DNA from 2 places in the Bacillus sp. V2I10 genome. Region 1 is predicted to be linked to the other one. Evidence: a T-box and tRNA genes for the amino acid it is inferred to sense, from the RefSeq annotation. Region 1 holds a T-box; the other holds one or more tRNA genes.
What was found. The T-box of region 1 lies ahead of pheS (phenylalanine--tRNA ligase subunit alpha). A T-box ahead of a tRNA ligase gene usually reads a tRNA of that ligase, here a tRNA-Phe.
Positions count from the first base shown of each region.

Region 2: it has a tRNA-Phe gene. The T-box ahead of pheS (phenylalanine--tRNA ligase subunit alpha) is inferred to sense a tRNA for this amino acid. The anticodon was not compared.

Region 1 is NZ_JAUSYV010000001.1:1,662,190-1,677,447, reverse strand. Features, by position in the region: gene bioA (adenosylmethionine--8-amino-7-oxononanoate transaminase) at 1-978, shown strand, start outside; gene pheT (phenylalanine--tRNA ligase subunit beta) at 1,032-3,446, opposite strand; gene pheS (phenylalanine--tRNA ligase subunit alpha) at 3,461-4,495, opposite strand; T-box leader at 4,558-4,800, opposite strand; gene QFZ72_RS08400 (TrmH family RNA methyltransferase) at 5,194-5,952, opposite strand; gene sspI (small acid-soluble spore protein SspI) at 6,218-6,430, shown strand; gene QFZ72_RS08390 (M42 family metallopeptidase) at 6,465-7,550, opposite strand; gene QFZ72_RS08385 (dUTP diphosphatase) at 7,613-8,101, opposite strand; gene QFZ72_RS08380 (sigma-w pathway protein ysdB) at 8,240-8,635, shown strand; gene QFZ72_RS08375 (TVP38/TMEM64 family protein) at 8,642-9,250, opposite strand; gene QFZ72_RS08370 (DUF1294 domain-containing protein) at 9,307-9,576, opposite strand; gene rplT (50S ribosomal protein L20) at 9,796-10,155, opposite strand; gene rpmI (50S ribosomal protein L35) at 10,183-10,383, opposite strand; gene infC (translation initiation factor IF-3) at 10,405-10,923, opposite strand; ribosomal protein L20 leader region at 10,982-11,111, opposite strand; gene thrS (threonine--tRNA ligase) at 11,246-13,177, opposite strand; gene ytxC (putative sporulation protein YtxC) at 13,634-14,458, opposite strand; gene dnaI (primosomal protein DnaI) at 14,678-15,258, opposite strand, start outside.
Region 2 is NZ_JAUSYV010000001.1:385,920-401,177, forward strand. Features, by position in the region: gene QFZ72_RS02155 (YybS family protein) at 1-721, shown strand, start outside; gene QFZ72_RS02160 (DHH family phosphoesterase) at 816-2,795, shown strand; gene rplI (50S ribosomal protein L9) at 2,792-3,241, shown strand; gene dnaB (replicative DNA helicase) at 3,443-4,807, shown strand; gene QFZ72_RS02175 (adenylosuccinate synthase) at 5,063-6,349, shown strand; tRNA gene QFZ72_RS02180 (tRNA-Phe) at 6,674-6,746, shown strand; gene QFZ72_RS02185 (M23 family metallopeptidase) at 7,030-8,484, shown strand; gene yycF (response regulator YycF) at 8,754-9,458, shown strand; gene walK (cell wall metabolism sensor histidine kinase WalK) at 9,464-11,308, shown strand; gene QFZ72_RS02200 (YycH family regulatory protein) at 11,298-12,644, shown strand; gene QFZ72_RS02205 (two-component system regulatory protein YycI) at 12,631-13,437, shown strand; gene QFZ72_RS02210 (MBL fold metallo-hydrolase) at 13,444-14,238, shown strand; gene QFZ72_RS02215 (S1C family serine protease) at 14,344-15,258, shown strand, end outside.

The sequences.
Region 1 (15,258 bases):
GCCTTTCAATACTGGCAGCATAAAGGAAAAGAAACTAAGAGACAATTTATCACTATGAAAGAAGCATATCATGGAGATACGATTGGCGCGGTTTCAGTGGGAGCCATCGACCTGTTTCATAAAGCCTATTCATCCCTGCTTTTTGACTGCGTTAAAATTCCTTATCCAACGGTATACCGTTCACCATACGGCAATTCTGAAACTGTCATCGTTCATGAATTGTTAAAAGAGTTAGAGACTCTGTTGGCCCAACGTTCTGATGAAATTGCTGCTCTGATTATTGAACCAATAGTACAAGGTGCAAGCGGAATTATTGTGATGCCTGAAGGTTACCTGAGAGGCGTGAGAGAGCTTTGTACCAAATATGAGGTTCTTATGATAGCGGATGAAGTCGCTACGGGGTTTGGCAGAACAGGGAAAATGTTTGCATGTGAGCACGAGGATGTAACTCCTGATCTTTTAACAGCCGGAAAAGGATTGACAGGAGGATATCTTCCTGTCGCAATTACAGTTGCTTCTGAAGAGATTTACACTGCATTTTTAGGAGACTATGAGGAGCAAAAAACGTTTTTCCATGGCCACAGTTACACCGGAAACCCTTTAGGATGTGCTGCTGCCATTGCAAATCTTGAATTAATAGAGAAGCGGAATTTAATACAGGAAGTAGAGATCATGTCAGAATATCTGGCAAGTCAATTAACAGCTTTTTCACAATTAGCCCACGTGGGTGATATTCGGCAAAAAGGATTTATGATCGGGATAGAATTAGTGAGGGATAAGGATACAGCCGAACCGTTTGATTGGAAGGACAGGGTGGGAGTTAAAGTCTGCAGACGTGCAAGAGAGCTCGGCATGCTCCTCAGACCACTGGGAAATGTCATTGTATTTATGCCGCCGCTTGCAGCTGCAAAAGAGGAACTGGATGAGATGACTGACATACTTTATCAGTCTATCAGAGACGTTACAGAGAAAAACTGAATGCAAAAAAGCAGTGAAATCTCATTAGATTTCACTGCTTTTCATGTCATTCATTAACCTCTCAGCACAGCTGCGTATTTCTCTTCAACTGCACGAAGCACTTTTTCATGAGCTTTCGTTACTTCTTCATCCGTTAATGTGCGCTCCGGGTCGAAATAGCGCAGAGAGAAGGCGAGCGACTTTTTATTTTCTTCCAGTTTATCGCCTTCATATAGATCGAATACAGACACTTCTTTTAGAAGCTTTCCGCCTGCTTCAGAAATCGTTTCTTTAAGATCGCCTGCGACAATTTCTCTGTCAACAACAAGGGCAATATCCCTTGTCATTGAAGGGAAACGAGGGATCACAGAAAACTTTAATTCTTCCAGATTCGCCTTCAGCAGCTGCTGTAAAGCAAGTTCAAATACATATGTTTCAGTTAGGTCCATTTGTTTTTGAAGCTTTGGATGAACTTGGCCGATAAATCCGGCAGTGATCCCATTTAGCAAGACTTCTGCCGTACGACCAGGATGCAGCCCATCGCGCTTAGCTTGTTTGTATGTGATCTGCTCTTTCAGCCCAAGGACATCAAACAATCCATCAAGAATTCCTTTTACTACATAGAAATCAACAAGCTTCTTTTCACCCTGCCATTGATTTAAATGCCACAAACCAGTAACAGCACCGCTTAGTCGTTCTTTTTCAACAGGCTGTTCGTCTGCTCCATTTGAAATGAAAACCGAACTCATTTCATAAAGCGCTACTTGGTCATTTTGACGAGCAAGATTGTATTTCAGTGTTTCCAGCAAATGCGGAACCAAGCTTAAGCGGAGGACGCTTCGCTCTTCGCTCATCGGCATAGCAAGACGAGTATAATTTGATGCTTCAAGAGCAAATTGAGATGCTTTTTCTTCACTTGTTAAAGAATACGTAATCGCCTGGTACAAGCCTGCTCCTTCCAGATAACGGCGTGCTTTGCGGCGGTTTGACTGATATCCAGTCAGTCTGCCTGGTGAAGAAGCGCTGACCGGGAATGTTGATGGAATATTATCATAGCCATACAGTCTTGCTACTTCTTCAATTAAATCTTCTTCAATCGTAATGTCTCCGCGTCTTGTCGGAACAGTAACCGTAAACGTTCCGTTATCTTCCTTTACTTCAAAGCCAAGACGAGTGAAGATCGACTGAATTTCATTTACTGAAATGTTCATGCCGAGCACTTTGTTGATTTTATCTACATGAATGCTGACAACAGCAGGCTCTGCTTCTAAGTAGTTCACTTCTGCAGATCCATTTAATACTTCTCCGCCTGCAAGCTCCATCATTAATTGTGCTGCACGTTCTGCTGCAGCGCAGACACGGTTTGGATCAACGCCCTTTTCAAAACGTGCACTAGCTTCACTGCGCAGCCCATGATCCTTGGAAGATTTGCGGACGGTTTGACCGTTGAAGTACGCAGACTCAAGCAGGATCGTTGTTGTATCTGAATGAACTTCAGAATTTTCTCCGCCCATCACGCCTGCTAGAGCAACAGGCTCTTTCCCATTTGTTATAACAAGGTGTTCAGGAGTAAGGACACGTTTCTGTCCATCTAATGTGATGATTTCTTCCCCTGCTTCAGCAAGGCGAACAAGAATTTCTTTTGAACCTAAGCGGTCATAGTCAAAGGCATGCAAAGGCTGACCGTATTCGATTAATACATAGTTGGTAATATCCACAACATTATTGTGCGGACGAATTCCTGCAGCCATTAACCTTGTTTGAAGCCAAAGAGGTGATGGAGCAATTCGTACATTGCGGATCACTTTAGCAACATATAATGGATTCTCTTCTTTGGCCTCTACGGTTACAGAAATAAAATCTGATGCCTTTTCAGAAGCTTCCTCATGTGTAAGATCAGGATATGTGACACTTCTTCCTAAAATTGCCGCTACCTCATGTGCGACACCAAGCATGCTTAAGCAATCTGAACGGTTCGGAGTTAACCCCAGTTCAAGAATCTGATCATCACGGCTCAGCTCAGCTAGAGCATCTGCACCTGGCTGAACGTCATTCGGGAAAACAAAAATCCCTTCAGAAAATTCTTTTGCCACAAGCTTTGACTCAATTCCCAGCTCCTGAAGAGAACAAATCATTCCGTTTGATTCTTCACCGCGAAGCTTCGCTTTTTTAATCTTAAAGTTTCCAGGAAGAACTGCACCCACAGTTGCAACTGCTACTTTTTGGCCTTTATCGACATTTGCAGCACCGCAAATGATTTGTACAGGCAGTTCTCCCCCGACATCGACTAAACATTTGTTCAGTTTATCTGCATTAGGGTGTTGTTCTTTTTCAAGCACATGACCGATGACAACACCGCTCATACCCTCGTTCAGCGCTTCAACACCTTCTACTTCTATCCCGCTTCTAGTAATTTTTTCTGCCAGTTCTTCTGCTGATATTCCGCTGAGATCAACGTAATTCTGCAGCCATTTATATGAAACAAACATCGGTAAACCTCCTTTTATGCTCTTTTAAATTGTTTTAAGAAACGTACATCATTTGTGTAATAGTGGCGAATATCGTCAATGCCGTATTTCAGCATGGCAATGCGCTCAGGTCCCATTCCAAATGCAAATCCGCTGTATTTTTTCGAGTCAAATCCAGCCATTTCAAGCACGTTCGGATGAACCATTCCTGCACCTAAAATTTCAATCCAGCCAGTGCCCTTACATACATTGCATCCATGTCCTCCGCATGCAAAGCATGAAACATCAATCTCGACTGAAGGCTCTGTAAATGGGAAGAAACTTGGGCGCAAACGAATTTCTCTGTCCTCACCAAACATCTTTTTAGCAAAGGCTTCCAGCGTTCCTTTTAAATCGCTCATGCTGATGTTTTCATCGATCACTAACCCTTCAATTTGAGTGAATTGATGAGAATGTGTCGCATCATCGTTGTCGCGGCGGTACACTTTACCCGGACAAATAATTTTAACAGGACCTTGCCCTTTATACTTTTGCATCGTTCTAGCCTGAACAGGGGATGTATGTGTACGAAGCAGCGTTTCATCTGTAATGTAGAATGAATCCTGCATATCCCGGGCAGGATGTCCTTTAGGAAGGTTCAATGCTTCAAAGTTAAAATAATCCGTTTCAACTTCAGGGCCTTCTTCAACTGAATAGCCCATTCCGAGGAAAAGATCTTCAATTTCCTCAATAACAGCTGTAATAGGATGATGGTTTCCAGATCGGACCGGGCGTCCAGGAAGAGTTACATCGATTGTTTCTGCTGCCAATTTTTCCTCAACCGCAGCTTCCTCAAGTCCCTCCTGTTTTGCTGCAATGCTTGTTGCAATGCTTTCGCGGACCTCATTTGCAAGAGCACCCATTAACGGACGCTCTTCTGCAGATAGTTTTCCCATACCGCGAAGCGCTTCTGTAATCGGTCCTTTTTTGCCTAAGTATGAGACACGGATGTCATTCAGGCTTTTTAAATCATTAGCTGTTTGTATTTTTTCAAGTGCTTCTAACTGAAGCTGTTTCAGTTGCTCCTGCATGCTGTTTCCTCCTTTATTTCAAATGATTGCTCATTTTTTTCCAAAATAAAAAACCCGCCCCAAAAAGGGACGAGTTGAATATCGCGGTACCACCCTTGTTAACAGCCCAAAAAGAAACAGCTGTTCACTTCGTTCTAAGATAACGGAATTGATCCGGAACATCTTTACATTCAAAAACCGAATGGTCCTGATGCCAGCTAAAGAGGTGAATTCATTTACTGCTGTCAAAAAAATGCTCTCAGTCACCGGCATTTTCTCCCTGATTGACGCTCCCGTAAACTACTCTTCTCTATCATCGCTGTTAGAGTATGTAACTGTATCTTATTATAATGAAAAGAATATGTTCATGCAATACCGAAAAGCGGAATCGACTGATCAGACCCGACAGACAGATAAGAATCCGTCAGAAAAGTCCGGGTTTGACTTTTATGGCCGATTTGTTCTGGCCGAGGACTGACAATCCAGCTCAGATTGGGATGAACATTTAGCCGAATTTGGAGTTTTATTAGCCAAAACTTCATATTTTCTAGCGGAAATTCCGTTTAATTTAGCGGATTTTGGAATTATTTTAGCCGTTCACTTTTTTGTTCTAGCTGTTTTCTTGTGCATTCAGCCGTTTTCATTTCTATTTAGCAAAACTCCTAATTTATTAGCCGAAGCCGCCGTAAATTAGGAGTTGGGGAAATTTTACTATTTTTTTATTTACTTCCTATACAATGATACATAAGAATGCCCGCTGCAATTCCTGCATTTAAGGATTCTGCTTTTCCTAGAATCGGAATGTACAGATTTTGATCAGTGAGCTGTAGATATTCTTTATTTACTCCGCTTCCCTCATTGCCAATAAGAAGACCAAATGAAGCTGCTGCTTCGGTTTTGCGGTAATCAACACCATTTTGAAGCGAGGTTCCGTATATAGAGACATTTTGCAGTTTAAGCTCTGAGATTGCCTCATTCAATTTTCTTTTTACAATTGGAATATGAAAGATTGATCCCTGACTGGAACGGACAACCTTTGAATTGTATGCATCCACAGTTCCGTCTCCAAGAATGACTCCATCCATCCCTGCTGCATCTGCAGTCCTGATGATTGTTCCAAGATTCCCCGGATCCTGAATGGCATCTATCAGCACGACCTTTTTCCAGGCACTGATTTCGTGCTTTTCTGATTGAACACAGACTGCAGCTGCACCCTGAGGCGATTCTGTTTCAGAGATAGCTTTCATGATTTCTTTCGTGACATATATAATCGGCAGATCATCCGCATTCCAATGAGATGGAATGGATGCTTCTTCTGAAATGATCAATTCTTTAATCACTGATTTATCTTTTAAGGCTTCTTCTACTAAATGCAAGCCTTCAATTAAAAATGTATTCGTTGTGTCACGTTCTTTTTTGGTATGTAATTTACGCCACTGCTTTACTTTTTGATTTTGTATAGATTCAATTCGTTTCACGAGTACTGCTCCTTTATAGCTGCTTTTCTTCTATATAATTAATGGAACTTTTAATATTCTGCTTATATCTTTTGTCCAGCTGAATCGCCAAACGGCTTCGCCATAAAAGTCATATCCGGGCTTTTATGGCGGAGCTTTATTTGTCATGCCTGAGCTAAACGGGCGATTTCACTTTTCTTTATTATATCTTATAAAACATACATAAAAAACACAAACTAACACAGGATATAGATAGGTAAATATTATATGATGTGGAGTGATTATGTTGGATTTAAATCTAAGAAATGCCATTATCTCAAATGTATCAGGCAATGATCAAGGTCAGCTTGAGGATACGATTGTAGATGCGATTCAAAACGGCGAAGAAAAAATGCTTCCTGGCTTAGGCGTTCTGTTCGAAGTGATCTGGCAGAATTCAAGCGAGGATGAGAAAAATGAAATGCTGACGATTCTTGAAGAAGGTTTAAAGAAGAAATAAATGCTGGGCAGACTGCCCAGCATTTTTATGTTATTTAATCAAAGGTAATCGTTTTAACGGTTTCTTCGTCTAAACGTTTAATAACCTCAGTAATTAATTTCACTGCATTTTCATAATCATCCCGATGCAGCATGGCAGCATGAGAGTGGATATATCTAGTAGCAATCGTAATGGAAAGAGCCGGAACGCCATTCGCTGTCATATGGATTGCGCCTGAATCTGTTCCTCCGCCTGCAATCGCGTCAAATTGATATGGGATGCTGAGTTCATCGGCAACACCTACAACAAAATCACGCAATCCTTTATGAGACACCATTGATGCGTCATAAAGAATAATTTGCGGGCCTTCACCCATTTTACTTGATGCTTCTTTCTCTGAAATTCCTGGTGTATCACCAGCGATTCCAACATCAACGCCAAATCCAATATCAGGCTGTATGGCATGTGCTGACGTACGTGCTCCGCGAAGCCCTACTTCCTCTTGAATCGTACCCACACCATATACAACATTTGGATGTTCAGCATCTTTCAGCCCTTTTAGGACATCAATTGCAATTGCACAGCCGATGCGGTTATCCCACGCTTTTGCAAGCAGCATCTTTTCATTGTTCATAACCGTAAATTCAAAATACGGGACGATTTGATCTCCAGGCAAGACACCGAACTCCATTGCTTCTTCACGGCTTGATGCCCCTATATCAATAAACATATCTTTAATGTCGACCGTTTTTTTTCTCACTTCAGGAGGAAGGATGTGCGGCGGTTTAGAACCGATAACACCTGTAACATCCCCTTTTTTTGTAGTGATCGTCACACGCTGTGCAAGCATAACCTGTGACCACCATCCGCCAACCGTCTGAAAACGAAGAAATCCTTTATCATCAATTTGCGTGACCATAAAGCCTACTTCATCTAAGTGGCCGGCAACCATAATTTTCGGGCCGCCTTCTTTGCCTGTTTTTTTGGCGATTAAGCTCCCAAGACCGTCTGTCGTAACCTCATCGGCATATGCCGTTATGTATTTCCTCATGACTTCTCTCGGCTCTCTTTCATTGCCGGGAATGCCTTTTGCATCTGTTAAATCTTTCAGCATCTGCAGTGTTTCATCTAATTTCGCCATTCATTTACCCCCCTCTTTTACTATTTCCTATTATACTAAACGCTGGAAAGTAATTCAAAATCTTAATAGCCCTGTTTTTGACGATCATGGTTTACTTCATTCTTTTTAACATAAGCAGCCTCAATATCTTCAGCCGAAAATCCAAGAACTTTTCCAAGCAAAAGATACTGCTGAAACATTTCAAGATAGTGTGCTTCAGAATGGCTTTTTTCAAACTGCGCTATCTTTTCATATACATGAACAAAATGTGCTGTTAAAGAAATTTCTTCATCGAGCAGTTCAAATTCATAACCCTCTGTCATGCCAATCTCAATTCCAAGCGATAAAATGAAATGTATGCCATCCACATACTCCTCAAGAATGACGCTTGTTTCAGCTGGAGGTTTTAAACTCCAAAATTTAAAGCACCTTGTTTCATTGGCAAGTTCGCCAACTTCAACTAGCAAAGCTAAAATTTTCTTTTCAAGCAGCGGTTCCTCTTCCAGGCCGTGCTGTTTTTCAATTTTCAAATCAAGGTCCTTCTGCATCTCAATCAATTTCAATAAATTCATTGTTCATCACTCCTATACTTCGCCAAGTTTACCACTTACACTTGTTTACTTCAAAAAAATTTAATCATACATAAAAAAACTGAAACCTTATGAATGCTTCAATCGTATTGTAACAAAATACGTTTGGGAGGCACTGCCATGATAGTAATCCTGTTACGATTACTTTTGCTTGTTCTTATTGTCTTTGTCCTATATTCTCTTGCAAAATATGTGCTGAATCCCAAGCGGAAGCTTGAGCTTGCACAGGAAAAAAAGCAGTTTTTTCTGCTTGATGAACGTGACAATGTGCGCAAAAACTTCTTGTTAACTTACAAGGGTGTTTTGTTCGAAGGCGAGAAATACCTTGGAACAACAGATCAGGCGTTTGAGGTTGTATCCATCTTTATTTGGACCGAAAGCCTAAGTAAACTTCAAGGGCTCTCCCTCTCTGATTTTGAATTTGTAGAAGAAAAAGTGAGGGAACGATATCCTCATGCTTCTCTTGATTGGAAAAGTCCCGTGAAAGAATTCTTGTTAAAAAGCCAAAAGCCGTGACAGAGGTCACGGCTTTTGCATGGTTTTTGCAAAAAAATCATGCCATTTAATAATGACTCTTTTTTCTCTCAGCAAATAGACAAATAAAATCAGCGTTCCAATTAATACAATTGTTGTAACAAGAGAGAATTTCCCAAAGTATGCCCCGAAAGATGTAAAACAAAAAGCTGCAGGTATATGAGTCCAAAAAGAAAGCTTTGCGTAGTCTTTAAATGAAGTCGACCGATCAAGGATACAAAACGATAAAATGGAAAAGTTAACGAATGGGATCATTCTGAGAACAATAATTTGCCCTACAGAAAGTCTCGTATAGTTTCCAAGCCATTTTTTCTTTAACCCTGAAAAACGCTCCAAAAAAGAAGGAAATTGTTTTGATAGGGTATAAAAACTTATGCTTGCGACAGTCAGGCCAATAATGGAATAAAAGGTCCCAAATTGAGTGCCGAATAAAATTCCGCCAATGATGCAGATGACAACTACAGGAATGAACAAAAACTGTCTTAAAATGTGCATAAAGATAAAAAAAAGCGGGGCTAGAAAGCCTGTTGACTGAACCGTTGAAACGACTGCAGAAGTTGCAAGATCGATTGTCCTCACCTCTTTCATGCAGTTCATAAGATGACTTTTTGTGAGAATCGTGTGTACTAAATTGTATCTTATTCAATGGAGTATTATGACATCTTATATAAAAAATAGCCGAACAGGACGAGATGAATAATCATTAAAGCAGGCAGACCGACAACAAAAGATTGATGCTTCGTTTTGTGCCTGAAAGTGTTCATTCCAATTGTCAGCCCGATCGCTCCCCCAATAAAGCCAATAAACCAAAGATTGCTTTCTTTAATTCTCCATTGTCCCTTTTTAGCTTTATTTTTATCTGCTCCCATTAAATAAAAGCCGTAAATATTCAGCAATATGTAATAACTGATCAAAAGCGCCATCATCATCATCCTTTCTTTAAGAAAAGTGCAAGTGCCTGTTTAGCTCTGGCATGACAGATCAGCAGCAAAGTCCGGTTTTGACTATTTTGACGGATTTGTTCTGTCCGAGGAGCTGGGCTTGCTTCCGCTTGCCATCAATGCTCCAAACTTTCTTATCTACTTTAAAATAATGAGAAAAAAGGCCATTCTCAAACGGTGAGAATGACCTTTCTGCAGCGATTAGCTGTTTAATTTTGCTTTAGCAGCGTCTGCTAATTGAGCAAATGCTTGAGCATCAGTTACAGCAAGCTCAGAAAGCATTTTGCGGTTTACTTCGATGCCAGCAAGCTTTAAGCCATGCATTAAACGGCTGTAAGAAAGACCATTCAAGCGAGCAGCTGCGTTGATACGAGTAATCCAAAGCTGACGGAAATCGCGTTTTTTCTGACGGCGATCGCGGTAAGCATACATTAATGATTTCATTACTTGCTGGTTAGCAACTTTGTATAATGTATGTTTTGAACCGTAATAACCTTTAGCTAATTTAAGAACTTTTTTACGTCTTTGACGTGAGACAGTACCGCCTTTTACTCTTGGCATGTCAATTCCCTCCTATGTGAAAACGAATTATTTAATATTATCTAATAAATGACGGATGCGTTTGAAGTCGCCTTTGCTTACTAAAGTGCCTTTGCGAAGTTTGCGTTTTGCTTTTGTAGATTTGTTAGCAAATAAATGGCTAGTGTAAGCGTGTGAACGTTTTAATTTACCTGATCCAGTCTTTTTGAAACGCTTTGCAGCGCCGCGATGAGTTTTCATTTTTGGCATAAGGTATTCCTCCTCGTATCTTTACTTTTCTACTTTAGGTGCTAGAACCAAGAACATGCTGCGTCCATCCATTTTCGGATGAGACTCAATTGTACTTAAATCTTCACAAGCTTTAGAAAAACGGTCTAAAACACGTTGACCAATTTCTTTATGAGTGATTGCACGGCCTTTAAAACGGATAGAAGCTTTCACTTTGTCTCCTTTTTCTAGGAACTTGCGTGCATTCTTAAGTTTTGTGTTAAAATCATGCTCATCAATTGTCGGGCTGAAGCGAACCTCTTTAATACTGATGATCTTTTGATTTTTACGTGCTTCTTTATCTTTCTTTTGCTGCTCAAAACGGAATTTGCCATAGTCCATAATACGACATACAGGTGGTTTCGCGTTTGCAGCAACTAAAACTAAATCAAGATTCGATCTGGCAGCAATCTCAAGCGCCTCTTGGCGAGATTTAATTCCAAGCTGGTCGCCATTTGCACCAATTAGACGAACCTCACGAGCGCGAATTCCATCGTTTACCATCATGTCTTTGCTAATAATTAGCCACCTCCAAGGATTTTTAACTGAACAGATGAATTGTTTGTGCTACACTTTCTTGAAAAACAAAAAAGTGTGGGCGCACAAAACACCCACACTACGATTTAGTATACTAAGTATATATAGTCGTAAACCTGTAGACTGCAATGATGCGTCGATCAGGTGAGAAGCGGGTGCTTCTGCTTGCAAGACAAACTTCTATTCAATTACCCTGCAAATTATATCACGAAAAAATTTCCGCTGTCAAGTCATGCTGGTTTTATTGCAACAAAATGAATTGTATCAAACATTTACTGGATGTGCAATACTTTTTTTCGAGAAGATTTTATCTCTTCACTTCTTTTACGATTCCTTCGATAAATTCTTTAAGAGCAATTGTCTCTGATTTTTGTTCTCCGTATTTGCGGACATTAACGGCAGATTCAGCCGCTTCATTGTCACCGACAACAAGCATATAAGGTGTTTTCTGAATTTGCGCCTCGCGGATTTTATAGCCGATCTTTTCATCGCGTGCGTCAAGCTCTACGCGGATTCCTTCAGCCTGCAGCAGTTCTTGAACTTTTTTTGCATAATCAAGGTGCACAGAAGGTGAAACCGGAATTACCTGCACTTGTGTCGGAGCGAGCCAAGTCGGGAAAGCCCCTTTGTATTCTTCAATCAAGAATGCAACAAAGCGCTCCATTGTTGATACTACCCCGCGGTGAATAACAACTGGGCGGTGCTGTTTGCCGTCCTCGCCGACATAATTTAAATCAAAACGCTCCGGCAATAAGAAGTCAAGCTGAACAGTAGAAAGCGTTTCATCTTTTCCAAGCGCTGTGCGGACTTGCACATCAAGCTTTGGACCATAAAAAGCTGCTTCGCCGTCTGCTTCAAAATAATCAAGCTGAAGCTCATCCATTGCTGACTTCAGCATGCTTTGAGCTTTTTCCCACATCGCATCATCATCAAAGTATTTTTCCTTATCCTCTGGATCGCGGTAAGAAAGACGGAATGAATAATCATTGATTCCAAAATCTTTATATACTTCTTCTATCAACCTCACAACTCGGATAAACTCGTCTTTAATTTGATCCGGACGGACAAAGATATGTGCATCATTAAGTGTCATCGCACGTACGCGCTGAAGCCCGCTGAGTGCACCTGACATTTCATAGCGGTGCATTGTACCCAGCTCGGCTACACGGATCGGAAGCTCGCGGTAACTGTGAATATCATGCTTGTAAACCATCATGTGATGCGGACAGTTCATTGGACGAAGAACTAAATCCTCATTATCCATAGACATTGCAGGGAACATGTCATCCTGGTAATGATCCCAGTGACCTGATGTTTTGTACAGCTCCACACTTCCCAGAACAGGAGTGTAAACGTGCTGATAGCCCAGGCGCTCTTCTTTATCCACAATGTAGCGCTCAACGATGCGCCGGATTGTCGCACCTTTTGGAAGCCAGATCGGGAGACCCTGACCTACTTTTTGAGATGTAGTGAATAAGCTCAGTTCTTTTCCCAGCTTGCGGTGATCGCGCTCTTTCGCTTCTTCTAATAAACGAAGATGCTCATCTAAGTCGGCTTTTTTAATAAAAGCTGTGCCATAAATGCGCTGCAGCATTTTATTGTTGCTGTCTCCGCGCCAGTACGCACCCGCTACACTTAAAAGTTTAAACTCTTTTAATTTTCCAGTTGAAGGAACATGAATTCCGCGGCAAAGATCGAAAAATTCACCCTGCTCGTAGATTGTCACCTTTTCGCCTTCAGGGATAGCATCAAGCAGTTCTAGTTTCAGGTTATCGCCAATTTCTTCATAGATGGCTTTTGCTTCTTCCCGCGTTACTTCCTTGCGGACAACCTCAATGTTTTCATTGATGATTTTTTTCATTTCTTTTTCTATTGCCGGAAGATCTTCAACAGAAATCGATTGGTCCATATCAATGTCATAATAGAATCCATTCTCGATAACCGGTCCAATTCCAAGCTTCACATCTTTGTAAATTCTTTTTATAGCCTGCGCGAGTACGTGTGCAGAACTGTGACGGATAATCTCTAATGCATCAGAACTGTCCAATGTGACAATTTCAATGCTGCCATCCTGATCGATTGGTGTTTTCAAATCAATTAATTCACCATTGAATTTACCTGCCAATGATTTTTTTCTAAGCCCCGGGCTGATGGATGCCGCAATATCTTCAGTAGTTGTGCCTGCCTGATATTCCTTTACAGCTCCGTCCGGAAATGAAATTTTTACAGCGTCTGACATCCTTGTCACTCCTTAAATATAATTTTTTAAAAAATAAAAAACTCGTCCCTATAATAAGGGACGAGTGATTATTCGCCGTGGTTCCACCCTTGTTTCCATCCACAAAGTACAGTGAATGGCTCAAAAAAATCTGTAACGGGAATACCCGTCAGCTATTACTTGGCAGCATGCCTTTCAAAGCTGAAGTTTAGAGGTGGTAAGCGAGTTATTCATGCCAGGAAGCTCTCAGCCGTGACTTCCCTCTCTTTGCGCCGTGATAACACTCTCATGTCCTCATCATAACTTATCATGTATTTACTACGTATTATAGAATCATTTCCAGGGGAAATCAAGATTATTCAGCTTTTTTTATAAGATAGTATAAAATTTCGGATTGGTGTCAAAAAAGTCAAACCCGGACTTTTCTGCCTGATTCTTATTTGTCATGCCTGAGCTAAACAGGCGTTTCCGCTTTTCTTAAATACCGGCCATTTTTCTGGGATAAATGTTTACCCGCTCCAAAAAGATATTCTGTATCGTCCGTACCATGCCAAAGTCTGGTGAATCGGTATATAAATGAATTTGGTTTGGAGCGATTGACACCAGCGGTGCCAAAAGCGAGGCATCAATGTACATAGGATGCTGATGAATAAAAGACCTGTCAATATACTTCATCAGCTCATCCTGGCTCAGTTCAGCAAAATGTTCATTGTAAACTGTCAGCTCTTTTTCATGCACGATGTGAAGCACGTTTACTTTCGTTTCCCTGTTCATGGCATAATCTCTTAAACTTTGAATAAATGTCTGATATTCCTGCTCGAGCTTGTACTCTTCGATCGCAATCTCAATATATTTATTTAAACGCTCCACATACTGGTGAAGACGGAATTTTATAAAGGATGGAAGAGCAAAAGACAGATTAGGCTTGATGAAATCGGCTAGAGCTTCATAGATGGGAGTTTCCCTTAGCGGAAGCTGATCAACTTTCGGAATCTCGCTGCGTTCTCCTTCAATAATCGCCTCGGCAATATGTATAATTTGCTGCTGTTCCTCCGGCTCTTGAAAATAGAATTTGTCTTTGATGATGGACAGCATCAGGTGAGATTCTTTGTACTTCAGGATGTAGCGGACGATCACCGGAATCAGAAGGACGTTAATCATCTCACCTGGATCATTGCTTACAATCTGGATTCCATGTTCCTTTATTCTAACAATCTCGGCTTTCCATTTATCACGCTCATGATCAAGCATATTGTGGACTGTTTCTGCTTCATGCGGAGAATTGAAAAATATTTCGATCATGGTTGTCCCCCCTTTTTAGCCAATACCTGATTTCATGTATATGGCGGAGAACCGTTAAATAGAATCGTTTTTTAAAGGAATTAGAAAGGCGCAGGCGCCATTCCGTTCTGACCCGAGGATCTGTGCAATCCGCTTGCCAACAAAATCGCAACATTTTTACTTTCTTAAAAATAAATAAAAAAACACAGTCCCTGTAGAACTGTGTCTTGTACTGCTTATTTATCTCTCCCGCCAATTTCGTCCTTTTAACTCATAAGGATCGGCAAGATATTTAATTCTCTCCATGATCCGCGCTGATTTGACAGGTTCTTCTTCCCCGCGCTGTGTAACACTTAAGTGACTCTGCAGATCTTTCATGCTGAAGTTTGATGTGAAAAATGTCGGAAGATTTTCAAGCATGCGATATTGAAGAATAGAGCCTAATATATCATCCCGAATCCAGCTGGACATCGCTTCTGCGCCAATGTCATCGAGCATAAGCACTTTCACTTTTTTAACAACATCAATCTTGTCTTCAAGTGAATTGTCATGGAGTGAGCTCTTCAGCTCTCTCATAAATTCGGGAACATAGACGAGCATGGAAGGGATTTTTTTCTTGGCGAGCTCGTTCGCAATGGCTCCAAGTATATAGGTTTTGCCGACTCCAAACGAACCGTATAGATACATTCCCTTTACATGTTTTCCTGCTTCATATTCTTCGCTGAAGCTAAGTACCATATTGACAACTCTTATTCTGCTGTCTTCTTTAAGGTCAATATCTTCAAGTTTCGCATTAAGTATATCACGGGGAATAAACATGG
Region 2 (15,258 bases), 1.3 Mb from region 1:
TTTGTTTGCTTTGCCATTAACTTTAACATATGCCCTGAGCGGAATCGTGATGGGTTACTTTTATCAGAAGAGGCAAACGGCAGGCGCTTTGATCGGGGGCACAATTGCCTTTCTCATCAGCTTTGTCGTCATGTATGCAGCCTCTGTGGCATTTTTTCAAATCGATCCAATTGAAGAAGCGACAGGCAGCATGGACGAAACGATTGATATGGCAAAGTCAATGATGGCTGCAATTGGTCAGGAAGCAAATGAAGCAGCGATTAATCAATTAGAAGAACAAATGAAATATATAGGCTACTTAATTCCAAGTTTGCTTGTAAGTGTTTCATTTATCTTTGCCTTACTGTCTCATGCTGTAACCATTCCTGTTCTTAAAAGGCTGAAAATCCAGCTTGTGCCGCTAAAGCCATTCAGAGAGTGGAAGCTGCCGTCAAGCATTGTCTGGTATTACTTGATTGTCAGTTTTTTATTCTTTTTAAATTTGGATACAGGCAGCTTTCTATATATTGCTGCTGTAAATCTGCTGTTTGTTCTCCAGGTGCTGTTAGTGGTACAAGGCTTCTCTTTTATTTTCTTTTACTGTCATGTGAAAAATTATTCGAAAGCCATACCTGTTATAGCAATCATTCTTTCTTTGATTCTGCCGATCCTGATGTATCTTGTGCGAATCTTAGGTATAATTGATTTAGCTTTTAATTTGCGGGGCCGCGTGAAGAAATAGCACTAAGGCGCATAAACTAGATTCATACAGTGCGCAGAAGGAGTAAGCCGCTGTCTTACGTATGTTTCACTGTTGTTTGAGGAGCTGAAACAAAATGCCCAGTTTTTACGAAAAACCGTTTATCAGGTATCCCCTATTTGCATTAATTGGCCTGACTGTGATTGCCATCATTATCATCTTTTATTATCAATGGATGATTGGTGTTGCCGGAGTCTTTCTATTAGGTGCGATCTTATTTCTTTTAAAAATAGCCGATAAAAAGCTGAAGGTTGAATTGGAAACCTACATTTCGACTCTCTCTTACCGTCTGAAGCGGGTTGGCGAAGAAGCTTTAATGGAAATGCCTATAGGGATTATGCTTTTTAACGAACATTATCATATAGAATGGACTAATCCGTTTTTGACATCCTGTTTCCATGAAGACACATTGGTCGGCAGGTCCATGTATGATGTAGCCGAATCACTTGTGCCCCTTGTGAAGCAGGAAGTCGATACAGAAACCATAACTCTTCACGAACGGAAGTTTAAAGTAATCATCAAGCGCGAGGAAAGACTGCTGTACTTCTTTGATGTTACGGAGCAGATAGAAATTGAAAAGCAGTATGAGGATGAGCGGACCGTTCTTGCTCTTATTTTTCTTGATAATTACGATGAAGTCACTCAAGGTTTGGATGACCAGACGAAAAGCACAATTAATAGTCAAGTAACCTCCTTGCTGAATAAATGGGCAACAGACTACGGCATCTTTCTGAAAAGGACGTCATCAGAACGGTTTATGGCGATTCTCAATGAAAATATTTTAATAAAGCTTGAAAAAGGAAAGTTTTCCATTCTTGACGAAGTTAGGGAACAGACAACTGTTCAAAACATATCCCTTACACTGAGCATCGGTATAGGCTCAGGTGTGCCTTCTCTTACTGAGCTTGGGGATTTGGCTCAATCAAGTCTTGATCTCGCTTTAGGACGCGGTGGAGATCAGGTTGCCATTAAACAGACGAATGGAAAAGTGAAGTTTTATGGCGGCAAGACGAATCCGATGGAAAAAAGAACGAGAGTGCGTGCAAGAGTGATCTCGCATGCGCTGACTGAAATTATTTCAGAGAGTGACAAAGTCATCATTATGGGACATAAATACCCTGATATGGATGCGATAGGCTCAGCCATCGGCATTCTGAAAGTAGCTCAGGTAAATGAAAAGGAAGGCTTTATCGTTCTTGATCTAAACGAGATTGATACAGGCGTGCAGCGGCTGATTCAGGAAGTAAGGCAGCATTCTGATTTGTGGTCCCGTTTTATAACTAGAGAAGAAGCTTTGGAAATCTCTACAGATGACACAGTTCTGATTGTTGTGGATACTCATAAGCCTTCACTTGTCATCGATGAAAAGCTGCTGAATAAAGTGGACAACGTTGTGGTCATTGATCATCACCGCCGGGGGGAAGAGTTTATTAAGGATCCATTGCTGGTTTACATGGAGCCATATGCTTCTTCAACAGCAGAGCTTGTGACAGAACTCCTGGAATATCAGACCAAACGTCTGAAAATGAACATGATTGAAGCCACATCTTTGCTTGCGGGCATTATAGTCGATACTAAAAGCTTTACTCTCAGAACTGGTTCCCGTACATTTGATGCAGCTTCCTATTTAAGATCTAAAGGGGCTGACACGATTCTTGTGCAAAAATTTATGAGAGAAGATATTGATCATTATGTAAAGCGGTCAAAGATCATTCAAAATACCAACATGCTTAAAGATGGCATCGCCATTGCAAAATCAGATCCTGATTCAGAGGACTATTTCGATCAGGTCATCATTGCTCAAACAGCAGATACGCTCTTGGCAATGAGCGGTGTTGTGGCGTCATTCGTTCTTGCGAGAAGAAACGAGCACACAATCGGCATCAGTGCCCGTTCCCTTGGGGATATCAATGTGCAGTTGATCATGGAAGCTTTAGACGGCGGAGGTCACCTCACAAATGCGGCTACACAGCTTGAACATGTATCGCTGCTTGAAGCAGAAGAAAGATTAAAACATACGATCGAAGAGTATTTAGAAGGAGGAACTAAGTCGTGAAAGTTATTTTCTTAAAAGATGTAAAAGGTAAAGGGAAAAAAGGAGAAGTTAAAAATGTAGCTGACGGCTACGCACATAACTTTTTAATTAAGCAGGGACTTGCGATTGAAGCCAATCAGGCAGAAATCAGCAAGCTTCAAGGTCAAAAGAAAAAAGAAGAAAAAGAAGCGGCTGCAGAGCTTGCAAAATCGGTTGAACTAAAAGAAACGCTTGAAAACTTAACGGTTGAACTTAAGGCGAAATCAGGAGATGGCGGCCGTTTATTCGGATCCATTACAAGCAAGCAAATCGCTGATGAGCTTCTGAAATCACATGGCCATAAAGTTGATAAACGAAAAATTGACCTGCCGGATGCGATCCGTGCTTTAGGCTATACAAATGTACCTGTAAAACTGCATCCGGAGGTAACAGCAACTGTTAAAGTGCACGTAACAGAACAAAAATAATCAGTATAAAAAATGTGATGTGTGAATGGATGCTGCTTCTTTTCGCATCATCACATTTTTTCCTATTATAGAGAAGTATAACTTTTTGTTCATCCATGTCTAGCTGCAGCGCCTAACTCCTCGGTCAGAATGGATCTGCCTGCCGGAGCTGACCTTAGGCGCTCGCGCTTTTCTAATTAAATGATAAGGACGGTGATCATCATGAATGAAATGTTTGATGATCGGATTCCTCCACAAAATATTGAGGCGGAGCAAGCTGTACTCGGAGCGATTTTTCTAGAACCCGCATCTTTAATCACCGCTTCTGAAATTTTGATTCCAGAAGATTTTTACAGAGCATCTCATCAAAAGATTTACAATGTGATGCTGAAGCTTGCGGATAAAGGGGAGCCTGTTGACTTAGTAACAGTAACCTCTGAGCTTGCTGATGCCAATTTATTAGAGGAAATCGGCGGAGTATCTTATTTAAGTGATCTGGCAAATGCGGTTCCGACTGCTGCCAATATCGAATATTACGGTAGAATCGTAGAAGAGAAGTCGATTTTGCGGAGATTGATCCGAACAGCTACAACGATTGCTCAAGACGGTTATTCCCGTGAAGATGAAGTAGATGTTTTATTAAATGAAGCCGAGAAAAACATTATGGAGGTTTCACAGCGGAAAAACGCCGGAGCTTTCCAGAATATTAAAGATGTTCTTGTTCAAACGTACGATAACATTGAATTGCTCCACACAAGAAAAGGGGACATCACTGGAATTGCCACGGGCTTTACGGAGCTCGACAGAATGACAGCCGGTTTTCAGCGAAATGATCTGATTATTGTAGCTGCCCGTCCTTCTGTCGGTAAGACCGCTTTTGCCTTGAATATCGCGCAAAACGTGGCAACGAAAACAGATGAGAACGTTGCGATCTTCAGTCTCGAGATGGGGGCAGATCAGCTCGTCATGAGGATGCTTTGTGCGGAAGGCAACATTAATGCACAGAATTTGCGTACCGGCAACTTAACTCCGGAAGACTGGGGAAAGCTTACCATGGCGATGGGAAGCTTGTCGGATTCGGGTATATTTATAGATGATACTCCAGGCATCCGGGTAAGTGAAATCCGTGCAAAATGCCGCCGCCTCAAACAGGAAAGCGGTCTTGGGATGATTCTGATTGACTACCTGCAGCTGATTCAGGGAAGCGGACGAAATAAAGATAACCGCCAGCAGGAAGTATCTGAAATTTCACGGACACTTAAGTCCCTGGCAAGGGAATTAAAAGTGCCTGTTATCGCCCTATCACAGCTATCTCGCGGAGTTGAGCAGCGTCAGGACAAGCGTCCTATGATGTCAGATATCCGTGAATCAGGAAGTATCGAGCAGGATGCGGATATTGTTGCTTTCTTATATCGTGATGATTACTACGATAAGGAATCCGAAAATAAAAATATCATCGAAATCATCATTGCAAAACAGCGTAACGGTCCAGTCGGTACGGTCAGTCTTGCTTTCGTAAAAGAATACAATAAATTCGTAAACTTGGAACGGCGATTCGATGATGCCGGCGTTCCGCCAGGTGCTTAGGCTGTCTTCATAAAGACGGCTCTTTTTTTTGAAGACTTTAACCCTTTACCGTTAAGAATGAAACCCTTAATTAGGGGAACTCTATGTGAAGATGGTATGTTATTTTATTTTTTCAGGTCTTATTACGAACGAAATGAAATTGTAATCTCATTAACGTTCGTCTTTTCGTTGACTTGAGCTAAGTTTTCAGGTAAAATTAGCTTGTTTGATAGTGCGAAAAGAGAAAGAGTTGAAAAAAAACGGAGGTGCACATTAATGTCTTCAGTAGTAGTTGTTGGAACACAATGGGGAGATGAAGGTAAAGGAAAGATTACCGACTTCCTTTCAGAAAATGCAGAGGTTATCGCTCGTTATCAAGGCGGGAATAACGCTGGACATACGATTAAATTTAACGGTGAAACATATAAGCTCCACTTAATTCCATCAGGTATCTTTTACAGTGAAAAGACCTGTGTAATCGGCAATGGAATGGTAGTAGACCCGAAAGCTCTAATTACGGAGCTTGCTTATCTTCACGAGCGCGGAGTCAGCACAGACAATCTTCGCATCAGCAATCGAGCACATGTAATCCTTCCTTATCATTTAAAGCTTGATGAAGTAGAAGAAGAACGCAAAGGCGCCAATAAAATCGGTACAACGAAAAAAGGGATCGGCCCTGCTTACATGGACAAAGCAGCACGCGTAGGAATCCGCATCGCTGACTTATTAGACCGTGAAGCTTTTGAAGAAAAATTAACTAGAAACCTTGAAGAAAAGAACCGCATGCTTGAAAAGTACTACGAGACAGAAGGATTCACGATTGATGAAATCCTTGATGAGTACTATGAGTACGGTCAGCAGTTCAAGCAGTACGTTTGTGACACAGCTGTTGTATTGAACGATGCTCTTGACGGCGGCAGACGTGTATTATTTGAAGGTGCCCAGGGTGTTATGCTTGATATCGATCAGGGTACGTATCCATTTGTTACTTCTTCAAACCCGGTAGCGGGAGGAGTTACAATCGGTTCTGGTGTAGGACCAACGAAAATCAACCATGTTGTCGGTGTTTCTAAAGCATATACAACACGGGTTGGTGACGGCCCGTTCCCAACTGAACTTGATAATGAAATTGGCCATCAAATCCGTGAAGTCGGCCGTGAATACGGTACAACAACAGGCCGTGCACGCCGTGTAGGCTGGTTTGACAGCGTCGTTGTCCGTCATGCACGCCGCGTAAGCGGAATTACGGATTTATCATTAAACTCTATTGACGTATTAACTGGCATTGAAACATTGAAGATCTGTACAGCATACAAATACAAAGGTGAAATCATGGAATCTTTCCCTGCAAGCCTTAAAGTATTAGCTGATTGCGAGCCTGTCTATGAAGAGCTTCCAGGCTGGACAGAAGACATCACAGGCGTTCGCGACCTTGGTGAGCTTCCTCAAAATGCCCGCAATTACATCGAGCGTGTATCACAGCTTACAGGCATCCCTCTTTCAGTATTCTCAGTGGGCCCTGACAGAACACAAACAAACGTTGTAAGAAGCGTATATAGCTAAGCAGCTGATCGAAAGGGGCTAGCCTCCTTTCGATTTTTTTATAACTTGAGCGGCTGGAATTTGCAGTTAGGCCGATAAAAGGTCAAAACAGTCTGAAAGATTTTCAATATCAGCTGAAAAAATCAAAAAAACGGATGAAAGTTTTCCAGTTTCGGCTGTGAAAATTCTAAAATTGGCTATATGACATGATAAGTACTGCCAAATTAAATAATCTGCCGTTATTATTCGAAAATTTTCTTGTATTTCCGCAAACCTTGAATTATAATAATAAAGGTCCGGTAATAAACAGCGTTTTACATAACATTTTACCTCATACTTAAACATGGCTCGGTAGCTCAGTCGGTAGAGCAAAGGACTGAAAATCCTTGTGTCGGCGGTTCGATTCCGTCCCGAGCCACTCAAAAAAGACATGATCCTTTTAGGATGCATGTCTTTTTTATTTTTGTGCCTTTTTTGTCATGAAAAATTCTTCTTGTATGGGCATATATTTACAGGAAACAGTAAATTATGACACCAATAATACAGAAATGTTACATTTTTCAAAATCACTAGGTAATTGTCTGATAATATGCTAATTTAATATAGTGGTAAAAAAATAGAATTTTGTCGAAATAGAACTATTTGCTTATAAAATGATAGATAAAGTACTTAGCAGTGGTTAATTGGGAGGAAATTAAATCGTGTTTAAGCGCATAAATGGATTTGTTGGAAACAACGTTCAATATACAAAAAACAGCATAATGAAGAAGGCTTTTTTTAGTTTCGCAATGGCTTGCGGTCTGTCATTTGGCATTGGATCTGCATCTGCAGAAGAAAATCTTGAAACCGTTTATCATGTCTATTTAGGTGGAGATCTAGCAGGTACAGTAGACAGTCAGCAGTTAATTGATGACCTTTCAAAGCAGAAAATTGATGAGGCCAAAAAGAACTATAAAGATTATCAATTAACGGTTGAAGAAATTGAAATCATCCCTGAACAAATGTTTCGCCCTATTTCGAATAATGATGAAACGTTAAATAAACTGAATGCAGAACTTGATGTTGTGGCAGTAGCTGCTTCCATTAAAGTAGACGATAAAAACGTTGCTTACTTCAAAAACAAAGAAGAAGCCGAAAGCGTATTAAAAAAATTTAAAGGCAAATATGTTTCAGAGGAAGTTTTAAAGCAGCTGGATACGATGAAAAAATCCAACGTGCCTCTGCAGCCTATTAAAGAAAACCAATCACGTATATTAGACGTTTCCTTATCTGATAAAGTTTCAGTAACTGAAGAAAAAGTTTCTCCCGACAAGCTGATTACTGCTGAGGAAGGCATAAAACTTCTTGAAAAAGGAACTCTTGAAGAGAAAAAGCATAAAGTCAATGATACAGATGTACTCAGTAAAATAGCTGCTGAATATAAGCTTACATTAGAAGATTTGCTTGCACTGAATCCAAGCTTAAAAGATGAGGATATCATTAAGCCTGGAGACGAACTGAATGTAAAAGAATATAAACCATTTACAAATGTACTTGTAAAAGAAGAAGTATCAAAGAAAGAAGCGATTGCCTATGAAACAGAAGTGATTGAAGATTCTTCTATGTTCAAAGGCGACAAGAAAACGAAGCAAGAAGGTAAAGACGGTCAAAAGCTGTTAAATTATATTGTTTTTAAAGAAAATGGCAATGAAGTGAAACGTGAAACAACAAAAGATGAAACACTGACTGAACCAGTAAAAGAAATTATCGTCAAAGGCACGAAAGTTGTTCCTTCTCGCGGAAATGGATCATTAGCATGGCCAGCTGTAGGCGGTTATGTTTCAAGCAAGCTCGGAACCCGCTGGGGGAAAATGCATAAAGGGATAGATATTGCCCGTCCAAGCGATCGTACGATAAAAGCTGCAGACAATGGAAAAATCGTTTCAGCTGGAAACTCTGGAGCGTATGGAAATAAAGTAGAGATTGATCACGGCAATGGAATGAAAACTGTTTACGCCCATTTAGACTCTATTTCGGTTTCAGTAGGACAAACAGTATCTCAAGGCCAGAAAATCGGTGTGATGGGATCTACTGGACGTTCTACCGGTGTTCATTTGCACTTCGAAGTTTATCAAAATGGAAAATTGAAAAATCCGCTTGATTACGTGAAAAAATAACCTCTAGCTTTGCTAGAGGTTTTCCTCTTTTTAGCTCGGCAAAATGCCGAGTTTTTGTCTTCACTGAAAGAAATAAGGGTGAGGGTGAAATTTCAGTGAATTCATACGAGCTTCAGCTGTAAACCTCTTTTCGCACTTTCGCTGGTTCACCGCGGCACATTTAGGAAATAGCTAAAAAGAAATACGCTTTGAAAAGATGAATCTATTAGATAGAAGTGGTAAATTAAGAATAAGGAAAGAAACACCTTATATAAAAGGGGCGATTGGCCATGGAAAAGAAAATCTTAGTTGTTGATGATGAAAAGCCGATTGCAGACATTCTGCAATTTAACTTAAAAAAAGAGGGTTATGAAGTATTTTGTGCCTATGATGGAAATGAAGCATTGGAAATGGTAGAAGAAATTCAGCCTGATCTCATCCTTTTAGATATTATGCTCCCGAATAAAGATGGAATGGAAGTATGCCGTGAAGTCCGGAAAAAATACGAAATTCCAATTATCATGCTGACAGCAAAAGATTCTGAAATTGATAAAGTCCTTGGACTTGAACTGGGTGCAGATGACTATGTGACAAAACCGTTCAGCACCAGAGAGCTATTAGCTCGCGTAAAAGCCAATTTAAGAAGATTGCAGGCTCTTCCTCCAGAACAGCAAACAGATAAAAATGAAATTGAAATCGGTTCATTAACGATTCATCCTGATGCTTATGTCGTCTCTAAACGCGGTGAAACGATTGAGCTGACTCATCGTGAGTTTGAGCTGCTTCACTATTTGGCCAAACATATTGGACAAGTCATGACGCGCGAACACCTTCTTCAAACCGTTTGGGGCTATGATTATTTTGGTGACGTCCGTACTGTAGATGTAACTGTTCGCAGACTTAGGGAGAAAATCGAAGATAACCCGAGTCATCCGACTTGGATTGTGACACGAAGAGGTGTCGGGTATTACTTGCGAAACCCTGAACAGGAGTAGGTTTCATGAATAAAGTAGGTTTTTTTAGATCAATCCATTTTAAATTCGTAATGGTTTATGTGCTCCTGATCATGATTGCCATGCAAATCATTGGGGTCTATTTTGTACAGCAGCTTGAGAGATCTTTAACAGAAAACTTCAACACCTCCATTACACAAAGAATTAATTTCATTAATTACAGCATAGAACAGGAAATGACAAAAGAACGAACAGAAGATTCTACAGACACAATTCCGACACTAGAAGAGGATATCACGGCTATTTTAAAGGATTTTGCAAAGGATGAAATCCAGGAAATTAGAGTCATTGATAAAAATAGCCGCGTAATCGCTACATCAGATCCGAATAATAGTGATATTATCGGGAAACGGACGACGGAAGTTCTCATAAAACGGACGCTTGTATTCGAAAAGCCTGATGAAAAAGTCTATATTGAACGTGATACAAGCAGACGAGTATGGATTTCATCAACCCCTATTAAAAATATAGACCAAGAAACCATTGGTGCTCTTTACCTAGTCGCTTCCATGGAAGAAGTCTTTTCTCAAATGCGGGTGATTAATGGAATCCTGGCAACAGGGACAGGTATTTCCTTGGCAATTACCGCTATTCTGGGTGTATTCCTTGCACGTACTATTACAAGGCCAATGTCTGATATGAGAAAACAGGCGATTGAGCTTGCTAAGGGGAATTTCTCCAGAAAAGTTAGAGTATACGGCGAGGATGAAATTGGCCAGCTTGCAATCACGTTTAATAATCTGACAGATAAACTTGAAGAAGCACAGGCATCTACAGAAGGAGAACGCAAGAAGCTGGCATCTGTTATTGCGCATATGACAGATGGCGTCATCGCAACAAATCGAACTGGGGAAGTCATACTAGTTAACAATCCTGCCCTTGAAATGCTTAATGTTTCACGTGAAACCGTTTATGAGGTGCCAATTACTAAAATCCTTGGAATTGAAGATGAGTATACGTTTGATAGTTTGATTGAACAGCAGGACTCACTTATTTTAGATGCAAGTACTGAGGATAAGCCGTACATCCTGAGAGTAAACTTTTCAGTTATTCAAAAAGAGCAAAAACGGAATAATGGTCTGATTGCCGTTATTTATGATATTACTGAACAGGAAAAAATTGATGAGGAAAGACGTGAATTTGTAGCAAACGTATCTCATGAACTCAGAACACCGCTTACGACGATGAGAAGTTACTTAGAAGCACTTGCCGATGGAGCCTGGGAAGACAAAGAAATTGCTCCTCAATTTTTAAACGTCACTCAAAATGAGACAGAACGAATGATTCGTCTTGTTAATGATCTGCTGCAGCTTTCTAAGCTTGACAGCAAAGATTATCGCTTCAATAAAGAATGGATTAACTTTACCAATTTCTTTAATCAGATTATTGATCGCTTTGAGATGACAAAGGAACAGCACGTGACTTTTTTGCGTAAGCTGCCCGAGGAAAAACTTTATGTGGACATTGATCCTGATAAGATTACTCAAGTGCTGGATAACATTATTTCCAATGCTCTCAAATATTCACCAGAGGGCGGTCTGATAACTTTTAAGGCTGAAGTTCATGAGGATAAGCTTCAAATCAGCGTAACAGACCAGGGGATGGGAATTCCAAAAGGAACTGAGAACAAGATATTTGAGCGTTTTTACCGTGTAGACAAAGCGCGGACAAGAAAGCTCGGTGGAACAGGTCTCGGCCTTGCTATAGCAAAAGAGATGATCGGTGCGCATGACGGGGAAATATGGGCGAAAAGTGTGGAAGGCAAAGGGACAACTATCTTATTTACTCTTCCATTTACCCGGGATCAAGAGGATGATTGGGATGAATCGTGAACAAGCAAAAACAGTTATATTAGTGCTGCTGGTCTGCTCCAGTGTGTTTTTTACGTATAACCTGTGGACCTTTAAGCCTAACTATGACTTTATACAAAACAGCCAGTATTTGGAAAATGAACCTATCAGCCAAGAGAAAAAAGAGCCGGCCAATGTGATCCGTCCCTATCAGATGTTTGTCCATCAAAATGCCGAGCATTATGGGACGTTTAAAGCTGAACATATTGATTTCGTATGGAATCAGCTGAGAAACTGGAATATCAGTGAAGTGAAAAATGTCTCAAACCGATATACCTCTGATCAGCTTGATGAGTGGCTGAATGGAAAAAGTGAAACGAAAAAAATAGAATTTATTTTCAGTGACAAAATTCCGTTTGAAATTTTTCAATCTATCTTTCAATATAAATCGCAAAAAACAATCTACTCTTCTTTTGACCGGATTGTTCTGCCGCAGGGAAAAGCAAATCAGCCGCAAAAAATCATTTTCGTTTCTGTAGAGCAAAGACTGGTATATGAAGCATCGATCAGCAGCGAAAATGCAAAAAACTTCATTGCATCCATCATTGAAAAAAAGGAAAACTTGGACCATTACGTTTCAATAGATCTCCTAGAAGATAAGAACTTGCTTCTTCCAGAGGGCAAAATTGAATTGGATCAGAGGAAGTATATCATTGAATCCATTAACGGTGAGGATTTCAAACAAGCGCTCTTTACGAATCCAAGCTATGTAAGAAGAGAAATGAAGCCTACTCAGAACGTCTATACAGACGGAACAAGCTTACTGACCGTTTATCCAAGCCAGGAGAGATTAAGGTTTGTCAATCCGACCATTGATCCGAGCATGTTTATTGAACGGGGCAAAGCTATGAAACAAAGCATTGAGTTCTTAAACGATCATGGCGGCTGGACAGATGAGTATCAATTTTACAACATGGATCCTGACAGCCAGCTTGTCTCATTTCGTCTAATGGTAGACTTTATTCCCGTGTTTGAAAATAACACCAATACGTTTGGACCGACTGAAATTTCCATGCGCTGGGGCAATAACGAAATTGCGACATATTTGCGCCCTCTATACGGTTTGGATACAGGATTTGTTCGGAATGCAGTGAAAATGCCAAACAGCAAAGAAATCCTGACTCTGCTCGAGCAGATAAAGACCATTGAAAAAGAAAATGTGAAGCGGGTATTTCCTGCTTATGAAATGTCTGCAACTGCAGAGCCGAGAATAGTTGAACTTAAGCCGTATTGGTATGCAGAAACGTTGAGCGGCCAATTTATAAAGCTGCAAACTGGAAATGAAGCGCTTGGAGGTAAAAGTGATGGATTGGAGTAAGACGAAATCCATTTTTATACTGGCATTTCTCGTTCTGAATACATTTTTAGCGATTCAATATTTTAATATTATCATTACAAACAGCAGATATGACGTCATTCAAAAAGCAACGATTGAAGAACAGCTTGCAGCTGAGGGAATTACCTACGGCGAGCTTCCTAAGGGAAATGAAAAAGGGGCTTACATCACAGCTGAAAGCAAGGTTTTCTCAGAGGAAGAACTGAAGGCATTATCCAATCAGGAAATTCTTAATGTTGAAAATAACTTCACCGGATTAAAAGCAGAATTTGAAAAGCCGATTGGACTGCCTGAGACAAATACTCAAAGCAAATTGAATCAGATAGTCCGCGAGAACATTCTGTACGGAGATCAATATGTCTTATGGAAGACAGATAAAGTCGAAAATACGATCGTCTATATTCAAACATATAATGATAGAATGGTCTTTCAGGACCTTTCTACTGATCAAAACATCGGAATGCTGACCCTCTATTTAAATGATAAAAATCAGATTGTCAGCTATGAGCAGACAATGCTTGAAAATATTGAGGACCTGGAAGAAAGACAGGACACCCTCCCTGCCCTTAAGGCACTGGAGGCTCTCTACAATAAAAATGATTTAAAGCCAAACAGCAAAGTGACAGAGGTGCAATTTGGCTACTATACACCTTTTCCTTTATCAGGAGAACAGATTCTAGCGCCGACATGGCATATCGTGGTAAATGAGAAAGAAGATTATTATGTAAATGCATTAGAAGGACAAGTGATCCGTTCTAATGAAAAATTGGAGTGAGAAACGATGAGCTTGCAATTCAGTGTTCTCGCAAGCGGAAGCACGGGCAATGCCACTTATATAGAAACAGATCAGCATTCATTGCTCGTTGATGCGGGATTCAGCGGAAAACAAATGGAAGTGCTGTTTCAGATGATCGGACGGAAAATCAATCAGTTATCCGGTATTCTGGTTACCCACGAGCACAGTGATCATATTAAAGGTTTAGGGATTCTTGCAAGAAAATATAATTTGCCGATTTACGCGAATGAGAAAACGTGGAATGCGATGGAAGGGCAGATTGGAGCCATTCATCCTGATCAAAAGTTTATTTTCCAGACGGGCACCGTTCAGTCATTTGGAGGACTTGATGTAGAATCATTCGGCGTGTCACATGATGCAGCAGAGCCGATGTTTTATGCCTTTCACCATGAAGGCAAGAAGCTGGCACTAATTACGGATACAGGGTATGTGAGTGACAGAATGAAGGGGATCATCGATAATGCGGATGCCTTTGTTTTTGAAAGCAACCATGATGTGGGCATGCTTAGAATGGGTCACTACCCGTGGAGTGTCAAACGCAGGATTTTAAGCGATGTAGGGCATGTTTCAAATGAAGATGCTGCGCTTGCAATGACCGATGTAATCGGAGATAAAACAAAAAGAATTTACCTGGCGCATTTAAGCAAAGACAACAATATGAAAGAGCTCGCAAGGATGTCTGTGGAGCAGACTCTTGCAAGTAAAGGGTTCATGTCCGGCGAACAGTTTGAACTGTACGATACAGATCCTAAAAACCCAACGCCCCTCGTTAACGTCTAAGATATAAAAATAGATTTTTTTGGATATCCTTGAGTATAATATTGCTAAGAAATACACACTATTCATGCAGGGTTTGTCTGTGTGAAAGGATGGGTGAGAAAATCGATGGGGTATTACGATCAGGACTATGAACAGTATAATCGAAGACAAAAGGGAAACAGGGGCGGAAAGTTTCTGCCAGGCCTGCTTGGCGCTATTTTGGGAGGTCTTCTTGTCATTTTTTCCATTCCTGTGCTTGCAAATATGGATATCCTTCCATATGACCTGGCTTTAGGAGATGACGAAGAAGAAACTGGCGAGGATCAGACTCCGAACGCAACCGAACCTTCCAAAAACATTTCAGTCGATGTAAGCACGGCTGTTACCCAAGCTGTCGACAAAGTCTCAAAAGCTGTCGTTGGCGTGGTTAATATTCAGGAAGCCGGTTTCTGGAATGAAAAAGGCGAAGCTGGAACAGGATCAGGTGTCATTTACAAAAAAGAAGGAGGCAATGCTTTCGTGGTCACCAACTATCACGTCATCGCCGGAGCCACTCAGATTGAACTGAGCTTAAGTGATGGAACCCGTGTACCTGCTGAAGTCCTCGGAAGCGATGAGCTGATGGATCTGGCCGTTCTCCGAACAGAAAGCAAACAAGTGGAGCAAGTCGCGGAATTTGCGAATTCTGACAAAGTGAAGCCTGGAGAACCCGTCATTGCCATCGGTAACCCATTAGGCCTTCAATTTTCAGGTTCAGTCACACAGGGCATCATTTCTGGTACAGAAAGAGCAATCCCCGTTGATTCCAATAATGATGGGGAGGTTGACTGGAATGCGGAAGTTCTTCAGACTGATGCAGCCATCAACCCTGGAAACAGCGGCGGAGCGCTCGTGAATATCGATGGAAAATTAATTGGCATTAACTCAATGAAGATTGCCCAATCAGCAGTAGAAGGCATCGGGCTTGCTATTCCAATCAATCTTGCTGCTCCAATTATTGATGACTTAGAAAAGTACGGAGAAGTCAGACGCCCGTTCCTT